3 regions of the Pedobacter lusitanus genome follow, and region 3 is predicted to be linked to each of the others. Evidence: riboswitches for the same ligand, from Rfam matches in the RefSeq annotation. Region 3 holds a riboswitch; each other region holds the start of a gene.

Region 1 (6,045 bases), 1.0 Mb from region 3:
TTTCCTGAGCAGGAACCATCACCCCAAGATCAACGATTTCAAAGTTATTACAGGCTAGAACCACCCCTACAATATTTTTACCAATATCATGAACATCACCTTTTACGGTGGCCAGTAATATCCTTCCGGCCGAGGAACTCTGGTTACCATCAGGATTATCCAGTTTCTCCTGTTCGATAAAGGGAAGCAGGTAGGCTACAGCTTTTTTCATTACCCTGGCTGATTTTACTACCTGTGGAAGGAACATCTTTCCTGCTCCGAATAAATCCCCTACGATATTCATTCCGTCCATCAGCGGACCTTCAATTACCTGAATGGGTCTGTCGTATTTTTGTCTGGCTTCCTCTACATCGGCATCAAGATATTCTATGATTCCTTTGACCAGAGAGTGGGAGAGGCGGGATTCTACAGATTCTTTTCTCCACTCCTCATCCTTAACCAGTTCTTTCCCTTTGGTTTTTACAGTTTCAGCAAAATCTACCAGGCGTTCCGTTGCGTCTTCCCGGCGGTTTAGCAGTACGTCTTCCACCCGTTCCAGTAAATCGGCAGGAATAGCCTCATAAACTTCCAGCATACCTGCATTCACAATACCCATATCCAGACCAGCTTTAATGGCATGGAAAAGAAAGGCAGAGTGCATTGCTTCACGTACTGTATTATTCCCTCTGAAAGAGAAAGATATATTGGATACCCCGCCACTTACTTTCGCGTATGGAAGATTTTCTTTGATCCAGCGTGCTGCATTGATAAAGTCAACCGCATAATTATTATGTTCTTCCAGTCCGGTCGCTACTGTTAAGATGTTTGGATCAAAGATGATGTCTTCGGCCGGGAAGCCAATTTCGTCAACTAATATATCATAAGAACGTTTACAGATTTCTTTTCTGCGTTCAAAATTATCAGCCTGTCCATTTTCGTCAAAAGCCATCACCACTACAGCTGCACCGTAATTCATAATCTTACGTGCACTTTCACGGAATTTATCTTCTCCTTCTTTCAGCGAGATGGAGTTCACAATACCTTTACCCTGCAGACATTTGAGACCATTTTCAATGACACTCCATTTAGAAGAATCGACCATGATTGGCAGTTTGGAAATATCCGGTTCTGAAGCAATCAGATTAAGGAATTTAGTCATTGCTGCTTCAGAGTCAAGCATCCCCTCGTCCATGTTCACGTCAATAACCTGGGCACCACCCTCTACCTGTTGTCTGGCAACGGTCAGTGCGGCTTCATAATCACCACTTAAAATTAATTTGGAGAATTTCGGGGAGCCCGTGATATTGGTTCTTTCACCAATGTTGACAAACATGCTGTCGGGTGTGATGGTTACGGGTTCTAATCCGCTCAGGCGCAGATAACGTGGTATTTCTGGGATTGCTCTGGGAGTAACGTTTTTAGCTTTTGCAGCAATAGCTGCGATATGCTCTGGCGTAGTGCCACAACAACCACCCACAATATTGACAAAACCATGCTGAATAAAATCTCCAACCATTGAAGCTGTTTCATTTGGCATTTCATCATAGGCTCCAAATTCGTTTGGTAATCCTGCATTTGGATAAGCAGATACATAACAGGGTGCCTTGGAAGACAGTTCCTCAATGTGAGGTCTCATGTCTTTTGCACCAAGGGCACAGTTGAAGCCAATACTTAGCGGGTTGGCATGAATGATAGAATTCAGGAATGCCTCTACCGTTTGTCCGGATAAAGTTCTGCCCGAAGCATCGGTAATCGTTCCGGAAATCATGATTTCAATTTTCCGGTCAATGACTTCCTCATATCTTTTGATAGCAAAAATGGCTGCTTTAGCATTCAGCGTATCAAAAATAGTCTCAATTAACAGTAAGTCAGAACCTCCGTCCACCAGACCTCTGACCTGTTCATAATAGGCGTCAACGAGTTCGTCAAAAGTTAAAGCCCTGAATCCCGGGTCATTTACATCAGGTGAAATGGATAAAGTACGGTTGGTAGGTCCCACGGCTCCTGCTACAAAACAGCTGCGGTCAGGATTGGCTGCCATGAACTCATTTACTGCTTCTTTGGCAATTTTAGCCCCTTCAAAGCTCATCTCATAATCCAGCTCTTCCATCTTGTAATCCGCAAGGGAGATCCGCTGCGTACTAAAAGTGTTGGTCTCAATAATGTCTGTACCTGCTTTGAGGTATTCTGTGTGTATAGCCTTGATAATATCCGGACGTGTAATATTCAGCAGGTCGTTATTACCTTTCACATCACATGGATGATCCTTAAAACGCTCTCCTCTGAAATCCTCTTCCGTCAGGACATAGCGCTGGATCATGGTGCCCATAGCACCATCAATGATTAGTATTCGTTTTCCAAGCTCTTCTCTTATGCTCATTCTCTGTGTTGATGGGTAGCCATTTGTCCGTATAAAGCTCTTTAATAGTTTAATACGGGAAATTTTATATAATATGGCCTAATCAGAAATCCGGTATCGGATCGAATTAACTTATCTTTCAGGAACGGCCGAAACTGTTCGAGTAGAATGTAGCACCTTGTAAGCACAGGTTGCTAAGACTTCGTCGGGTCTAATCCCTCCATCTTTCTTTATAAGCGGATACAAAAATGCAACAAAGAAAAATGATTTCCAAGAAAATAGAGTTTAAAGCATATAAAATTGCAAAAGTCAAGCAAATATATCAGCTGCCCGGAACAATGTTCTGTGGGGCTGTCGTATAAGCAGGGAGTAGGAATTTGAAGAATGAGATTGCTGAAAAGAAAAATAAGCTCAAAAAAAAGGCTGACAGTTATGATTCTGTCAGCCTTTCTGAATAAAATATGCTGTTTATTTTCTTCCGCCGAATATTCTCAGCAGGAAGATAAAGATATTCAGGAAGTCAAGGTATAGGGATAAAGCACCCATGATTGCTAATTTCTTAGTATCATCAACAGCCATAGTACCACCGTTTTCTTCTATACCGGCACCGATACGTTTTAATTTCTGAACATCATAAGCAGTTAATGCAGTAAAGATTGCCACACCAAAGAAGCTCATGATATAGTCAAAGCCTGAACTTTTCAGGAACATATTCACTACGCTGGCAATAACCAGACCGATTACACCAACCATCAGGATGGACCCGAATTTACTTAAATCAGTGTTGGTTGTATAACCCAATATAGCCATCAGACCAAATATTCCTGCTGCAGCTGCAAAACAAGCTACTACCGAAGTCGTCGTGTAAGCCAGTAAAATGAAACTTAAACTAACACCAGTAAGCAGGGAATAAAGAATAAATACCCCAACCAGTGCTCCAAATGATAATCTGCTTAATCCAGCACTCATTAAAAGTACCAGCCCAAGCGGTGCAAACATTACAGCATAACCTATAATAGACATTTTGCCAGTTTCCTGGTTAATCAGGTAGCTGAACATTTCAGGTGTGTTAGCCATGTAAACTGCGGCAAATGTAGAGATACCCAGTGCTACGAACATCCATAAAAACACGTTGGCAAAGAATTTCTTTGCAACAGTTCCAGATTGGTTTTCCACAAAAACTGACTGTTGTGACCAATTATTATTATTGTTATCCATGTTATTTTAAAATTTAATTAAATATACGAATCTATTTGTATCAGCAAAAGCTATGCCCCTAGTCTTTTTGTCAGAATTTCTTCAACTTTATGGAAAATCTGAAGCGGTTTGATTGTTCTCCATGCCAAATCGTCAAGTTCCCCGCCGAAATTGATGTAATAATCAATGTTGCTGCTTCTGAATTCTTCTATCACATGAGGATTAAAATTCAGACCTGTGATCCATCCATCTTCCACATCCTGAAACCATTCTTCGTAATAACTGTCTTCTGAAGCATGGAAATTGAGGATGTTTTCTCCGATCAGTATAAATTTATTAATGCCCTCATCTATCATCAGTTCCAGTATCTCCCGTTTTAACAGCATAATATCGTTTCCTATAGCATCATTCCACTCCCCGATAAACTCAATAATAGCATAGTGATGATCATAATCGACGAACAGGACTTTAATATAAAGTGTATTCGAGCCAAAATCATCCCATTGCGGGTGAATAAGAAAGTTATATAACTGTTTGTCGAAATAAAACTCTGAATATTCTGTATTGTAAAAGGGTGATTTGGGATCCTCGGCAGCAATATAATCATCGCGCCAGCGGTAAAAAGGTTCTATTTCGTGCATAATATTTTTATTTAGTAGCGGCTTCAACAGCCTTTCTTACACTTCCGTAACGAATAAGCAGCTCTTCTGCTTTTTTATAATCGATATGAAGTTCGTTCATAACCATCTGTGTTCCCCGGTCAACCAGTTTATGGTTAGTTAACTGCATATCTACCATTCTATTACCTTTGACTTTACCCAGTCTGATCATCACTGTCGTACTCAGCATATTGAGAACCAGTTTTTGGGCTGTTCCTGATTTCATCCGGGTAGATCCGGTTAAAAACTCTGGTCCGACAACAACTTCAACCGGAAAATCACTGGCCTCTGCTACCGGACCACCTTCATTACAGATGATACAGCCTGTAAGTACCCCGTTTTCCTTTGCTTTTTTTAATCCGCCAACTACATAAGGGGTGGTGCCGGATGCTGCCAGACCAACCAGGCTGTCTTTATCATTTATATGGTATTCCTGTAAATCTATCCAGGCCTGAACGTCGTCATCTTCTGCATTTTCCACCGCCCTTCTGATGGCTTTATCTCCACCGGCAATGATCCCTACAACTTCATCAAAAGATACGCCGAATGTAGGCGGACATTCCGAAGCATCAACCACACCTAATCTGCCGCTTGTACCTGCACCGATATAAAATAATCTGCCGCCGTTTTTCATGCGTTCAGCAACGGCCGTTGCCAGTTTTTCAATCTGAGGGATGGATTTTTCAACTGCAAGCGGAACCGTTTTATCTTCGTTGTTTATACTTCTCAGAATATCAAGCACTTCCATCTGGTCAATATGATTGTACTTTGATTCTTGTTCAGTGATGCGTATCATATCATTTTGTTTTTTGATAAAAATCGTCAATTTCTTTTTAACGGGGAAATATGAATACAATTAGGTGCATTTCAGACGGGAAAATTTATGAACAAATGAGGATTAAAATTAAATATGAAACAATTGCAATTCTAATGAGGTTAATTACTTAATTGACAAGGTAATTTCATAACTTTGTACAACTGCTTTTTCATGAAACCAACTACCCGTAAAAACCTGCTTATAGCGATCACTTATTCTGTAACATTAATAGGTGGTATGTTTCTGGGCTACAAGTTTTTAAAGGACCAGGGTTTCACCTTTCAGCGAAATGTTCAGTTTGCTGATAAAAATTCAAATAAGGTTGATGAAATTATCAATCTGATCAATAGAAATTATGTGGATGAAATCAATGCAGATACTTTAAGTCATCTGGAAATTGACAGCTTATTACATCAGCTTGATCCGCATAGTGTTTATTTGCCTCCTGTTAAAGCCACTGCCCAGAACGATATGCTGGAAGGCAATTTTGAAGGTATCGGAATCGAATATTATATTCTGAATGATACACTCCTGGTGACTAATGTGATCAAAGATGGCCCGGCTGCACAGGCCGGACTGAAGCTGGGTGACAAAATTTTAAAGATTGACAGTCTGTTTGTGAGTGGTAAACATCTCCCGAAAGATAAAATGATTGGTAAAATTAAAGGGAAAAGGGGTACGCCGGTACAACTGGTCGTTTTACATTCAGGTACAGGGCATCCTGTTTCACTGACAATTAAGCGGGGCCGTGTGAGCGTAAGCAGTATCGATGCTGCCTACATGATCAATGCTGATGCAGGATATATCCGGATCAGTGAATTCGGGGCAAATACAGATAAAGATTTTATAGAATCAGTAAAAAACCTGAAAGCTGCAGGGATGAAAAAACTTGTGCTTGACCTGCGGGACAATGGGGGAGGGTACCTGACTGCGGCTACAGGTCTTGCTAATCAGATTCTTCCTGAAAATAAACTGATTGTATATACCGAGGGTAAACATGAACCACGAACTGACTATATCGCTACCGGAGGCGG
Region 2 (6,045 bases), 2.3 Mb from region 3:
GACCGGAGACAGGTTCGCTCTGCCAAAAAAGACATGATCCAGTTCATGCTCTGTTAATCCATTCTCAAATTCGGCCTTGTAGATAAAACTAAACTGATGCGATAAATCACTGGTCATATTCATTTCTTCCATTAACCTCCGGTTTGCTGCATCAATCAGCACCTCTCCTGGTCTGGGATGAGAACAGCAGGCATTGGTCCACAATAAAGGAGAATGGTATTTTGCAGCTGCACGTCTCTGAAGCAGAAATTCCTTTCGATCATTAAAAATAAAGACGGAAAGTGCACGATGGAGTAAACCCTGCTGATGTGCAGCCATCTTCTCCATAATACCTGTTTCATTATCCTGCCTGTCAACCAGCGACACATATTCTGTCATATTCTTTATTTCAGCAAGGCTGATTCAGCTTTAAATCCAGCATCTGAAGTTCCGGTGTCAAAGATAAAAATTAAAAAGAAGCAACAGCACGATTTTTTTGACATAAAAAAAGCTGCCTCTTTTAATCAGAGGCAGCCTGGATGGTGTTGGTTTGATGTAAAATCTATTTCATTGCTTTGGTGAAATTCAATATAATGTAAGCAGGATTTTTTCCATAATCCACAGGCGATTTTAGTACCAGATTATCTCCTGTTGCCTGAGAAAGAATCAGTCTGTAGCCTTCAGTTACATTCTTCGCTTTATCTCCCTCATATAATTTTTTGAATTGAAAAGTCTGGTCTGCAGTACTTACTGACCAAAAAATACTTTGTGTTCTGGTAGGACAATCTGCAGTTCCCGGAAGCAAATATGTTCCATTTCCACTATTTGTTAATTTCCATGTACTACCGATAAAACATTTGTAAGAAGCTTCATTAAAGAGAGATTTCACATTCATTGCTGGTACGCCATCAAAAGTGATGTCATTTAATACCCAGTTTCCAGACACATTTCCTCTTTTCATAGCACCCTTAGGTGTATTACAACTTTGTAAAACCATCAATGAACTACATAAAATGGCTGCTATAACTAATATTCTTTTCATATCTTGTATTTTCGAAAACAGCTTACATAAATCCTGCCAAAAATTACCCGAAAATTAAAATTCTATGCAGACCGAAACGATTGCCATACATGCCGGAAACCTAACCCACAGTACCACAGGGGACGTAACACCACCTATCAGCCTCTCCACTACATTTTTCAGAGATGAAAATGGTGGCTACCCTGGCGGACATATGTATAGTCGTGTCAGCAATCCCAATCGTTCTGCACTCGAAAAAGTTATGGCTGATCTGGAAAAAGGCACAGATGCCTGTGCATTTTCTTCTGGAAATACAGCCGGAATGACTGTTTTTCAGGCCTTACCTCCGGGTAGTCATATTATTGCACCTGATGATATGTACTGGGGTTTCAAAAAACAACTGCAGTCAATTTTTGAAGGTATTCTGACTATAGACTTTATTGACCTTACTCAACCTGACCTCATAGAGGAGCATATTAAAAGTAATACCGCAATGATATGGGTTGAAACACCTTCAAACCCACTGTTAAAAATTACAGATTTAACTGTTGTCTCTGCAATTGCTAAAAAACATAAGTTAACCCTGGCTTGTGACAGCACTTTTGCTTCACCTTGTTTCCAGAATCCTATTCTGCTGGGCGCAGATATAGTCATGCATTCTTCAACCAAATATATTGGCGGACATAGTGATGTACTGGGCGGTATTTTAGTCACAGCTGTTCAGGATGAATTATGGAGCAGAATCAGAAATATTCAGCAAATCGGAGGTGCTGTTCCCTCTCCTTTTGATTGTTTTCTTTTACTCAGAAGCATCAAAACATTACCATACAGAATGAAGGGGCATGCTGAAAACGCTATGGCACTCGCAAAGTATCTTTCTGTTCACCCAAAAATTGAAGCGGTATACTATCCCGGCCTGCCTTCGCATGCGCAACATGAGATTGCCACAAAACAGATGAGCGGTTTTGCCGGTATGCTATCTATTCTGGTTAAAGGAGATGCAAGAAAAGTAGTCAATCAGGTCAGATTATTTGCCCAGGCAACGAGCCTTGGCGGAGTTGAGAGCTTAATTGAACACCGCGCCTCTGTAGAAGGTCCTGACACCAAAACTCCACAGAATTTAATTCGGATATCCGTTGGACTGGAACATATTGATGACATTATTGCTGATATAGAGCAGGCTTTAGGCTAAAAAACGTCATTTAAAGCTCAAAGACAGCCTCCAATATTTAATTTAAGTCACTCACATACAGATTGTTGATTATTTTTCAGAATATTATTTTGGAAGTAATCACAATATCACTACATTTGTACCATATAGCGCAAGCTATTCAAGTCAACCCGGTAACTGGGTTTGATTTATAAAGAAGTGGCGAGAGACAGGCTCCGTGACCCACTGGCAACCCTCCCAAATGGAGAAGGTGCCAATTCCTGACCAGTCAGCATAGTGCTTTCTGGAAAGATAAATTAAGACAAAATGAAAACAAAATACCAACCATCGCAATCAGGCGAATCTGTTTTTTACACAATTGAGCATCTGCAGACTAATGCATGCATGTGTTGTTGCATCGGCTAAACAACAATCTTCCACGTAAAATTAATTTAGTTCAACCGGAAGGCCTCTTTTCAGAGGTATGCACTCCCTTATACGGATTTTGTACGCCATAAATCCCGTATCTGTCTGTAAACAATCCCTTTAATCAATTAAATCAAGCGCAATCATGTCAGCCAATTATAGATTCGAAACACTACAACTTCATGCAGGTCAGGAAATTGACCCGACTACCGGTTCAAGAGCTGTACCTATTTATCAAACTACTTCTTATGGATTCAAAAGTGCCGAACACGGGGCAAATCTTTTTGCTTTAAAAGAATTCGGTAATATTTATACCCGCTTAATGAACCCGACAACTGATGTTTTCGAAAAACGGGTAGCTGCACTGGAAGGTGGTGTTGCGGGACTGGCGGTTGCCTCCGGACAGGCAGCTCAGTTTATCGCTTTAAACAATATACTGGAAGCGGGTGACAACTTTGTTTCTTCTCCTCACCTTTACGGCGGTAGTTATAATCAGTTTAAAGTAGCCTTCAAGCGCCTGGGTATAGAAGTAAGATTTGCAGATAGTGATGATACACAGGATTTTGAAGCTAAAATTGATAAAAACACAAAAGCTATTTACCTGGAAAGTATCGGAAATCCATCATTCAGTATTCCTGATTTTGAAAAACTATCCTTAATTGCACAAAAATATGATCTGCCCCTGATCGTAGATAATACATTTGGTGCTGCCGGTTATTTATTCAAACCATTGGAGCATGGTGCACATATTGTTGTTCAGTCTGCGACTAAATGGATTGGAGGACATGGAACGAGTATAGGTGGAGTAATAATCGATGGTGGAAACTATAACTGGGGAAATGGTAAATTCAAACAGTTTACCTCCCCTTCTGAGGGTTATCATGGTTTGGTATTCAACGATGTATTTGGTATCGGAAGCGACTTTGGAAATATACAGTTTATCATCCGCGCCAGAGTAGAAGGTTTAAGGGATTTTGGTCCTGCCATCGCTCCTTTTAACTCCTTTCTTCTGATACAAGGCCTGGAAACTTTATCCTTACGTGTACAAAGACATGTGGATAATGCGCTGGCACTGGCCACATGGCTTGAAAATCATGAGGCTGTAAATAAGGTTTCTTATCCGGGACTGGAAAGCAGCCCTTATCATCAGCATGCAAAAAAGTATCTTAAAAACGGATTTGGCGCCGTGCTTTCTTTCGAATTGCACGGAGGTAAAGAACAGGCCATTCAATTTGTAAATGAACTTCAGTTGGTTAGTCATCTGGCTAACGTCGGCGATGCCAAAACATTAATTATACAGCCTTCTGCCACTACGCATCAACAATTGAGTGATGAAGAACAGGCAGCTGCAGGTATTACACCGCAATTATTAAGAGTATCTGTAGGGATTGAACATATCGACGATATCAAAGCCGACTTCGAGCAGGCATTTGAAAAATTGTCCTCCGGAAAATAGAGATAAGCTTAAAAAAGATAGAAAAAAAGAATAATGTCATCAACACATATATATAACCACGCAAAGCAATTTAAACTGGAGAACGGGAAGAAACTGCGTGGATTACAAATCAGCTATCAGACTTTTGGTAAGCTAAATGCGAATAAGGATAATGTAATCTGGGCTTGTCATGCCTTAACAGCAAATGCGGATGTATTAGACTGGTGGAAAGGTTTATTCGGAGAGAAGAACCTCTTCAATCCGGAAGAACATTTTATTATCTGCGCAAACGTTATCGGCTCTCATTATGGCGGCACAAATCCGCTAAGTATTAATCCGGTAACCGGAAATCCATATTATTTATCATTTCCTGAGTTCACTATCAGAGATCTGGTTCATGGACATCAGCTGCTTGCAGCACATCTGGAAATTAAAAAAATCAAAGTACTGATTGGTGGATCATTAGGTGGCCAGCAAGCTGCTGAGTGGGCTATAACAGATGGTAGTAAAATTGAAAACCTGATTCTGGTTGCTACAAATGCTTTTCATTCACCATGGGGGATTGCTTTCAATGAAAGTCAGCGTCTGGCGATTACTACCGATCGTACTTTTTACGCACAAAAACCTGATGGTGGTATCAAAGGACTGAAAGCAGCGAGAAGTATCGCTCTGCTTTCTTATCGTACTTACGAAGCTTATAATGCTACTCAACTGGAAAGCGTGAATGAGAAAACTGATGGATTCCGTGCTTCTTCTTATCAGAATTACCAGGGAGAGAAACTTTGCAAAAGATATAATGCCTATAGCTACTGGTATTTAAGCAAGGCAATGGACAGTCATAATGTAGGCCGGGGCAGAAAAAGTGTTGTTGACGCTTTAAACTCTATCAAATCCAATACACTGGTTATCGGTATTGAGAATGACTTTCTTTTTCCTTTAGTGGAACAGGAATTCCTTGGAAAACATATCCCTGATGCTGAATTCCATAGTATTAATTCAGCTTATGGTCATGATGGTTTCTTAATCGAAACAGATATACTTACTAATATAATAGGCAACTTTCTGAAGGAAAGTACAAACAAAAAAATTGTTAAACTGCATAAAACAGCATAAATGAGCAAGAAACTTAAAATTGGAATATTCGGTTTTGGAGTTGTGGGACAGGGACTGCACGACATCATCCGCGGACAGGATTTAAACCTGGAGATTATTAAAATAGCCATCAAGAATCCGGATAAGAAACGTAGTCTGGACGCTGGTCTTTTCACTACCAATCATGATGAAATACTGAACAATCCGGAGATCAATACGATCGTAGAATTAATAGATGATGCAGACGCAGCATTTGCAATTGCAAAAAAAGCTTTAATCAGCGGAAAGCATGTGGTTTCTGCCAATAAGAAAATGATTGCCAATCACCTGGAAGAGTTGGTGGAGCTGCAGGCTACTTATGGTACGTCTTTACTTTATGAAGGTGCTGTATGCGGGAGTATCCCGATCATCAGAAACCTGGAAGAATATTATGACAACGAATTACTGCATGGCATAAGTGGTATCTTCAATGGTTCATCTAACTATATTTTGTCAAAAATATTTAATGAGAATATTCCTTACGAAATTGCACTGAAACAGGCACAGGATCTCGGATTCGCAGAAACTGACCCGATTATGGATGTTGGTGGCTATGATCCCAAATTCAAACTGGCTATTGCAACCGCTCATGCCTATGGCTTGTTCATTGATCCTGATAAGATTTTAAACATCGGTATTCAGAATTTATCTGAACAGGATATTCAGTATGCAAGAGAAAAAAATTACAAGATTAAACTAGTACCTACTGCTCGTAAAATCAGCACCAAACAGGTAGTCACTTATGTATTGCCTAAATTTGTAAAGTCTGATGATTTCTTATTTAATGTAGAGAATGAATATAATGGGGTTACAGTTCAGGCTGCTTTTGCAGATAAGCAATTCTTTTTTGGAAAAGGTGCCGGTGGCCACCCTACGGGTGCCGCAGTATTATCGGATATCGCA
Region 3 (6,045 bases):
GTTGGGGCAATAAAATAAGCGCCGGGTTTTGAGGTGCTGGTTAGTCCAAGAGCAGAAGCATCACCCGGGAGTAATCCATTAGGTACCCCGGTGTAAAGTTGTGTTTTGGCGGCTTTACTTGCGTATACTGCAAGACGCGGATCATTTAAGGCTGTCAACTGATCTACAATCGTTTTGCTGATCCGGTAATCGTCACGCGTATCAAAGAGATTACTGATCGGATTTTGATTGGGAGAGGCTTTATAGTTCAGCTGTGCATTTTCTGCATTCGAACTGATATATGTTCCACCTTCGGTTTGGACAGCAGCAATAACCTGTCTGGCAAGTTCTGGTTCGCGATCAGCAATGCGCAGTGCGATTCTCAGACGCAATGAGTTGGCAAATTTTTTCCATGAGGCAATTGAATTCGCATAAATAACATCGCCTGAAATTGGCTTCCCTGCCGGATCTAAGCTGGTCTGCGCAGTTTTCAGATCGTTTAAAATACCCAGATATACATCTCTCTGCGTATCATATTTTGGGGTCAGGTACTGACTGATATCTCCGGCTTGTGAGTAAGGTACATCACCGTAAGCATCGGTTTCCAGTGCGAAGATCCATGATCTGAGTACAAGGGCAACGCCTTTATAGTTCGTGTTTCCCTGGGCATCTGCCAGTTTAATCAGTTGATTCAGGTTGACTATTCCCAACCGGTATCCTGTTGTCCATAAATCCTGAAAGGATGTATTGCTAAAGATATATCTGTCCGGGTCAGTATATTGGATTTTAGCCCAGTGCTGTACAAAGAGTAAACTCGAGTTCATATTATTGGTCGTACCCCAATAGGTGTCAGACGTGTTTTTAATTGCTGCTGTCAGCAGAAATTCTGGTTGTGCTGTTTTTGAATTATTTGGATCAACATTAGTTTCGTCCAGTGTTTTTTTGCAGGAGGTAGCTGTAATAAGCAGTAAGCCTGACAGTAACAGCGGTATATATTTTGTTTTCATGGAAATTAGAATTTGAAATTAAGATTGAAACCAATAGTACGTACGGTTGGTAGTCCGAGGTCTTCAAGACCTTGTCCGTTACCTGTATTAAAAGCAGATTCAGGATCAATATTAGGTACATTTTTATGCAGGATAAACAGATTTCTGCCTACTGCTGAAATTGTTGCGCTTTGCAGACCTATGGATTTGATCCATTGCGCAGGTAAGGTGTAACCCAGTTTTATTTCTCTCAGTTTAATATAAGTAGCACTGTAAACTGATGCTTCGTCTATATTGTTCATTGATTTGTAATACTGACTTGCAGGTATGATGGTATTGTTTGGTGTACCATCTGCTAATAAGCCTTTGAAAATCATTCCGTCATCATAAATGGACGCACCTCCGGGAGCAGCTGTACCAGGGTTAATCTGTACTGCTTTGCCAGCGGCATTTTTATAATAAGTTATCCCTCCGTTTTCAGCACCACGTCCCGGAAGGGTAGAGGCTAATACTCCTGTGTAAGTTCCGGTACTGTTGGTTCCTGAGTAAATTTTTCCACCAATATGTGCATCAACCAATACACTTAAACTGATCCTTTTATAAGTAAATGTATTGTTAATACCACCCAGCCAGTCTGGTGTATACTTTCCAAGGATTTTTTTAGTAGGACTTGCCTGTGGTGTTCCGTCTGCGCCAATAATAATATCTCCGGCTGCATTTCTTTCATAAGCTGTACCGAAAATTGTTCCATATGGCTGTCCTACAGTTGCCAGAATCTGAACAGATCCGTCTGATCCGAGTTCATAGCTTTGTACCTTCTGATAAAGGTCTTTTACCTTACTGCGATTCATCGAATAATTAACATTGATATCCCAGGTAAAGTCCTTTGTTTTGATTGGTGTTATACCTAGTTGAGCCTCGATTCCTTTGTTGTTAATCGTACCACCATTAACAAGTTTCTTAAGATATCCGGTAGTTGGACTCACGTCCAGACTTAAGATCTGGTTGATACTGTTTGTATTATATAAACTGAAGTCAAAACGTACTCTGTTTTTGAAAAAGCCCAGTTCAAGACCTGCTTCGGTAGATTTGGTAGTTTCTGGCTTTAGTTCGGGATTCAGATCTACTTTATTGAGATTTTGCTGCGGATTACTATCAAATGGCGCAGTAAACTGATAATTGTTGAATAATTGGTAAGGGCTGGCGTCTTTACCTACTTTAGACCATCCGCCACGAAGTTTTGCAAAGTTTAGAACATCACTCTTAATGTCGAAGGCTTCAGTAAGAATTAAACTCGCATTGACTGAAGGATAGAAATATGAACGGTTTTGCGGAGGCAGGGTAGAAGACCAGTCGTTTCTTGCCGTTACATTTAAGTAGGCATAATTTCTGAAACCAAGCTGAGCAGAACCGAATGTACTGTATACCCGTTGTTTGCTGTATTCGTTAGAAGAGATCAGCGGATCGCGGGAGTTACTTAAGGTATAAAGGTTATTAACTGCCAGCTTAGGAGCTTTCTGGTTATTGTTTTCAAAAGTGGTGGTACGGATATTCCCTCCCAATAAAAGATCAAGATTAAAATCTGAATTCAGCTTTTTATTGAAATCCAGTCTTCCTTCGGTATTGTTTTCGCTAAAAGTATAGGCATCTTCTTCATAAGATCCGAATGGAGTTCCATTGGTTCCATAAGCAATCCTGATTTTTCTGCGGTCAGTATAGTAGTCATTCCCGGTTCTGAAATTTGCTGACAAACCATCGATTATTTTATAGTTTAATTCAGCGCTTCCAATCAGCCGGTTACGAACCTGACTTACCGTATTCTCGTAAGCAACAAAATATGGATTACTGTAATAGCTGTTATTCCAGTTAATATTATTCCCGTTGGCATCCTGATAGGTCTTTAATTTATCTACATCAACCTGACGGCCAAACCAGGTGAATTGCAGCATCGTACTGCTGGCTCTTTTTCCACCAGAACCCGGTAGGTTTGCTGCACTGCTGTTTACATAATTGGCTAATGCATTGAAAGTCAGTTTTGGTGTTATTTTATAAGTAGCATTTAAAAGGAAAGAGTTTTTTGATTGTGATGAGTTTGGAATAACACCAGTCTGATCAAGGTTGTTATAAGAAAAACGTAAGTTATATTTCTCTCCTGATCCTGAAATGGAGATTCCATTGTTCAGGGTGCGTCCGGTATTAAAGAAGTCACGTACATTGTTTGGATGTGCAATGAATGGCACCGGAGTACCATTAGAATTAAACTGCGGGATTAAACGCCCGTCCAGTCTTGGACCCCAGCTCTCATCTACACCATCATTAACACCACCACCTTTACCATCTACATAACTGAACTGGCCGTTAGCACCCTGTCCAAATGAATTCTGATAAGATGGTATAGTTAGTAAAGTTGAAAATGTTGCATTTGAATTCACGCTGATGCCTAAACCCTGTGAGTTTTTGCCTTTTTTTGTTGTAATTAAGACTACACCTGCGGCGGCTCTTGAGCCATAAAGTGCGGCAGCATTAGGTCCTTTTAATACACTCATGGATTCAATATCTTCAGAATTGATGTCTGATATTGTATTGGCAAAATCACGTGATCCGCCATTGCCCAGATTTTGTGTATTATCTACCGGTACTCCGTCAATCACAAACAGGGGTTGATTGTTACCTGAAATGGAAGTCTCTCCACGAATAATGATTCTGGAAGACCCCATGTCGCCCTGACTGTTTGTTATCTGTACACCGGCTACCTTTCCGGATAAAGCATTGAGCAGATTAGTCTCTTTTGCTTCAGAAAGATCCTTTGACTTTAATTCCTGAACCGAATAACCTAAAGATTTCTTTTCTTTCGGAATATTCAGTGCGGTTACAACAATTTCGCTTAATGCATTGGATGATTCTTCCAGTTGTACAGTGAGTGCATTTGTTGTGGTTATTTTAAGTTCCTGACTATTAAAGCCTATGGATACAATTTTTAGTATATCATTCGGTTTGGCAGTGATGCTGAATTTACCATTTCCATCTGTCTGTGTACCGATATTTGTCCCCTTTACAAGGATACTTACCCCTGGCAAAGGTTGTCCGTTGGATTTCTCGGTGACTACGCCAGAGATTTTAGCTGATTGAGCTGCAGCGGTCTGTATGATTATAAAGGATAGGATGATCCCAAATAAGTATTTGTAAGTTTTATACATATTTAACTGAATAGCGGAATTATATTCCGGATTAATAATTGGGTGTGTTTGTGTTACTGACTTTGTCAGTGCTTATTTGAATGGGATTAACAAATGCAGATTTTCTGCATATAGCCATGAGGCTGCATATATAGGATGCAATGGAGCAGGATTGCTCCCGAAGAGAATGTTAAGCGGTGTTTTCATCGAATTATACAATTGTTGTGTTTAATTAATCATTATTTATGAATCAGTATCCTTTATAGATTCTTAATATCAGAAATGATTGAGGAAACAGATGACTTAAACCATTGTCTTATAATGGTATATATGTCACTTATCTTTTCCGCTTAATGTGGATAGGAGTTAGCACCTTTTACAAAACTGGTGTATAGGTTGCTAAGACTTCATCGGGCCTTTCCCTCTGTCTTTCTGGATAAGTAAAAATCAATGAACAACTAAATCACGGGCAAATATATAAATAAACTACTAAATCTATAGTATTTATTTTGTTGCCTGTGTTTTCTGAGATTTATCAGACAAAAACGTCCTGTTTTTTCTTTCTGATTTATAATTCTGAGAACGATTAGTCTGAAGTGTGTAAATATTCTTATAGATCGGGAGTATTTCTCTTTTGAGGGACAAAAGGTTAAAATGGCAGCTGATTATTGGTGATGGATTTTTACTTTATTGCGTTTTTCATATAATTTTCAATGTTTTTTAATGAAAAACATAATTTTTAGCAAATAATGGGGGTGTTTTTTTTGTAGTCAGTATGTAACTTTTGTGTTAAAATAATTTAAAATTATTTTTTTTGACTGCTAAATTATTTTATCTTTCGGACGAATCACTATTAAAACCTAAACTTTTATGAAAAAAAGACTACTATTTTTTTGTGTCTTTTTGCTGTTTGCTATACAAGTAAATGCGCAAGATAAGACCGTAACGGGGACCATCACCTCAAAGTCAGATGGGTTACCACTCCCAGGAGTTACAGTCCGTGTTAAAGGAGCAAAACAAGGAGCTATGACCTCCACCAAAGGTCAGTTTTCCATTGCCGTTCCGAAAGAATCAACCACAATTGATGTTTCTTACATTGGTTATGTTACACAAAGTGTAACTATTCCAGCTTCAAATGTTGTTAACGTATCTTTAGCTGAAGATTCAAAACAGCTGGAGCAGGTTGTTGTTACCGCAATGGGTATTGCCCGTAAAAAGAATGAGCTGCCATTTGCTGCTCAGGAATTGAAAGCTGAGGAAATCACCAGAACAAGAGATATTAATCTTGTAAACTCATTAGGTGGTAAAGTTGCAGGTTTAGATATTAAACGTAGCAATGCCATGGGTGGGTCAACGAATATTGTTATCCGTGGTGCAAAATCTATTACTGGTAATAACCAGGCATTATTCGTAATTGATGGTGTTCCTGTATCAAATGCAAGTTCTAATACAGCAGATCAGAATTCAGGTCGTGCTGGTTATGACTATGGTAATGCAGCATCAGATATCAACCCTGATGACGTAGCGTCAATGACTGTACTGAAAGGTGCGGCTGCTACAGCATTATACGGATCAAGAGCTGCCAATGGTGTAGTTATCATCACTACAAAGAAAGGCAGTAAAAATGCAACTAACATCACTGTAAATAGTGGTGTGACTTTTGGAAAAATCGATAAATCTACTTTTCCAAAATATCAGAAAGAATATGGTCAGGGATATAACTCTCCAGGTACTGACGGAGATGGTAATGTTGTTCCTACGCCAGGTTTCTGGTACAGAAATGTTTTTGGTACAGGTAAAGTAATGACTCCTCAGTTTAGTTCTGATGCTTCATACGGTCCTAAATTTGATCCGAACCTGATGATTTATCAATGGGAATCACTGGATCCTTTTTCTCCTAAATA

Evidence for each region. Region 3 has a riboswitch for S-adenosylmethionine ahead of PL_RS13080 (SusC/RagA family TonB-linked outer membrane protein). Riboswitches for the same ligand answer to the same signal wherever they lie in the genome.
Region 1: linked by a shared signal. The riboswitch ahead of metH (methionine synthase) and the one ahead of PL_RS13080 (SusC/RagA family TonB-linked outer membrane protein) in region 3 are both predicted to bind S-adenosylmethionine.
Region 2: linked by a shared signal. The riboswitch ahead of PL_RS03695 (O-acetylhomoserine aminocarboxypropyltransferase/cysteine synthase family protein) and the one ahead of PL_RS13080 (SusC/RagA family TonB-linked outer membrane protein) in region 3 are both predicted to bind S-adenosylmethionine.

What each region holds. Positions count from the first base shown of each region.
Region 1 is NZ_CP157278.1:4,100,122-4,106,166, forward strand. Features, by position in the region: gene metH (methionine synthase) at 1-2,359, opposite strand, end outside; SAM riboswitch class I at 2,468-2,577, opposite strand; gene PL_RS17600 (Bax inhibitor-1/YccA family protein) at 2,807-3,556, opposite strand; gene PL_RS17605 (hypothetical protein) at 3,607-4,176, opposite strand; gene murQ (N-acetylmuramic acid 6-phosphate etherase) at 4,184-4,990, opposite strand; gene PL_RS17615 (S41 family peptidase) at 5,183-6,045, shown strand, end outside.
Region 2 is NZ_CP157278.1:816,206-822,250, forward strand. Features, by position in the region: gene idi (isopentenyl-diphosphate Delta-isomerase) at 1-378, opposite strand, end outside; gene PL_RS03685 (lipocalin family protein) at 542-1,021, opposite strand; gene PL_RS03690 (trans-sulfuration enzyme family protein) at 1,086-2,192, shown strand; SAM riboswitch class I at 2,357-2,469, shown strand; gene PL_RS03695 (O-acetylhomoserine aminocarboxypropyltransferase/cysteine synthase family protein) at 2,722-4,032, shown strand; gene PL_RS03700 (homoserine O-acetyltransferase family protein) at 4,066-5,124, shown strand; gene PL_RS03705 (homoserine dehydrogenase) at 5,125-6,045, shown strand, end outside.
Region 3 is NZ_CP157278.1:3,070,619-3,076,663, reverse strand. Features, by position in the region: gene PL_RS13085 (SusD/RagB family nutrient-binding outer membrane lipoprotein) at 1-986, opposite strand, end outside; gene PL_RS13080 (SusC/RagA family TonB-linked outer membrane protein) at 992-4,162, opposite strand; SAM riboswitch class I at 4,476-4,584, opposite strand; gene PL_RS13075 (SusC/RagA family TonB-linked outer membrane protein) at 5,012-6,045, shown strand, end outside.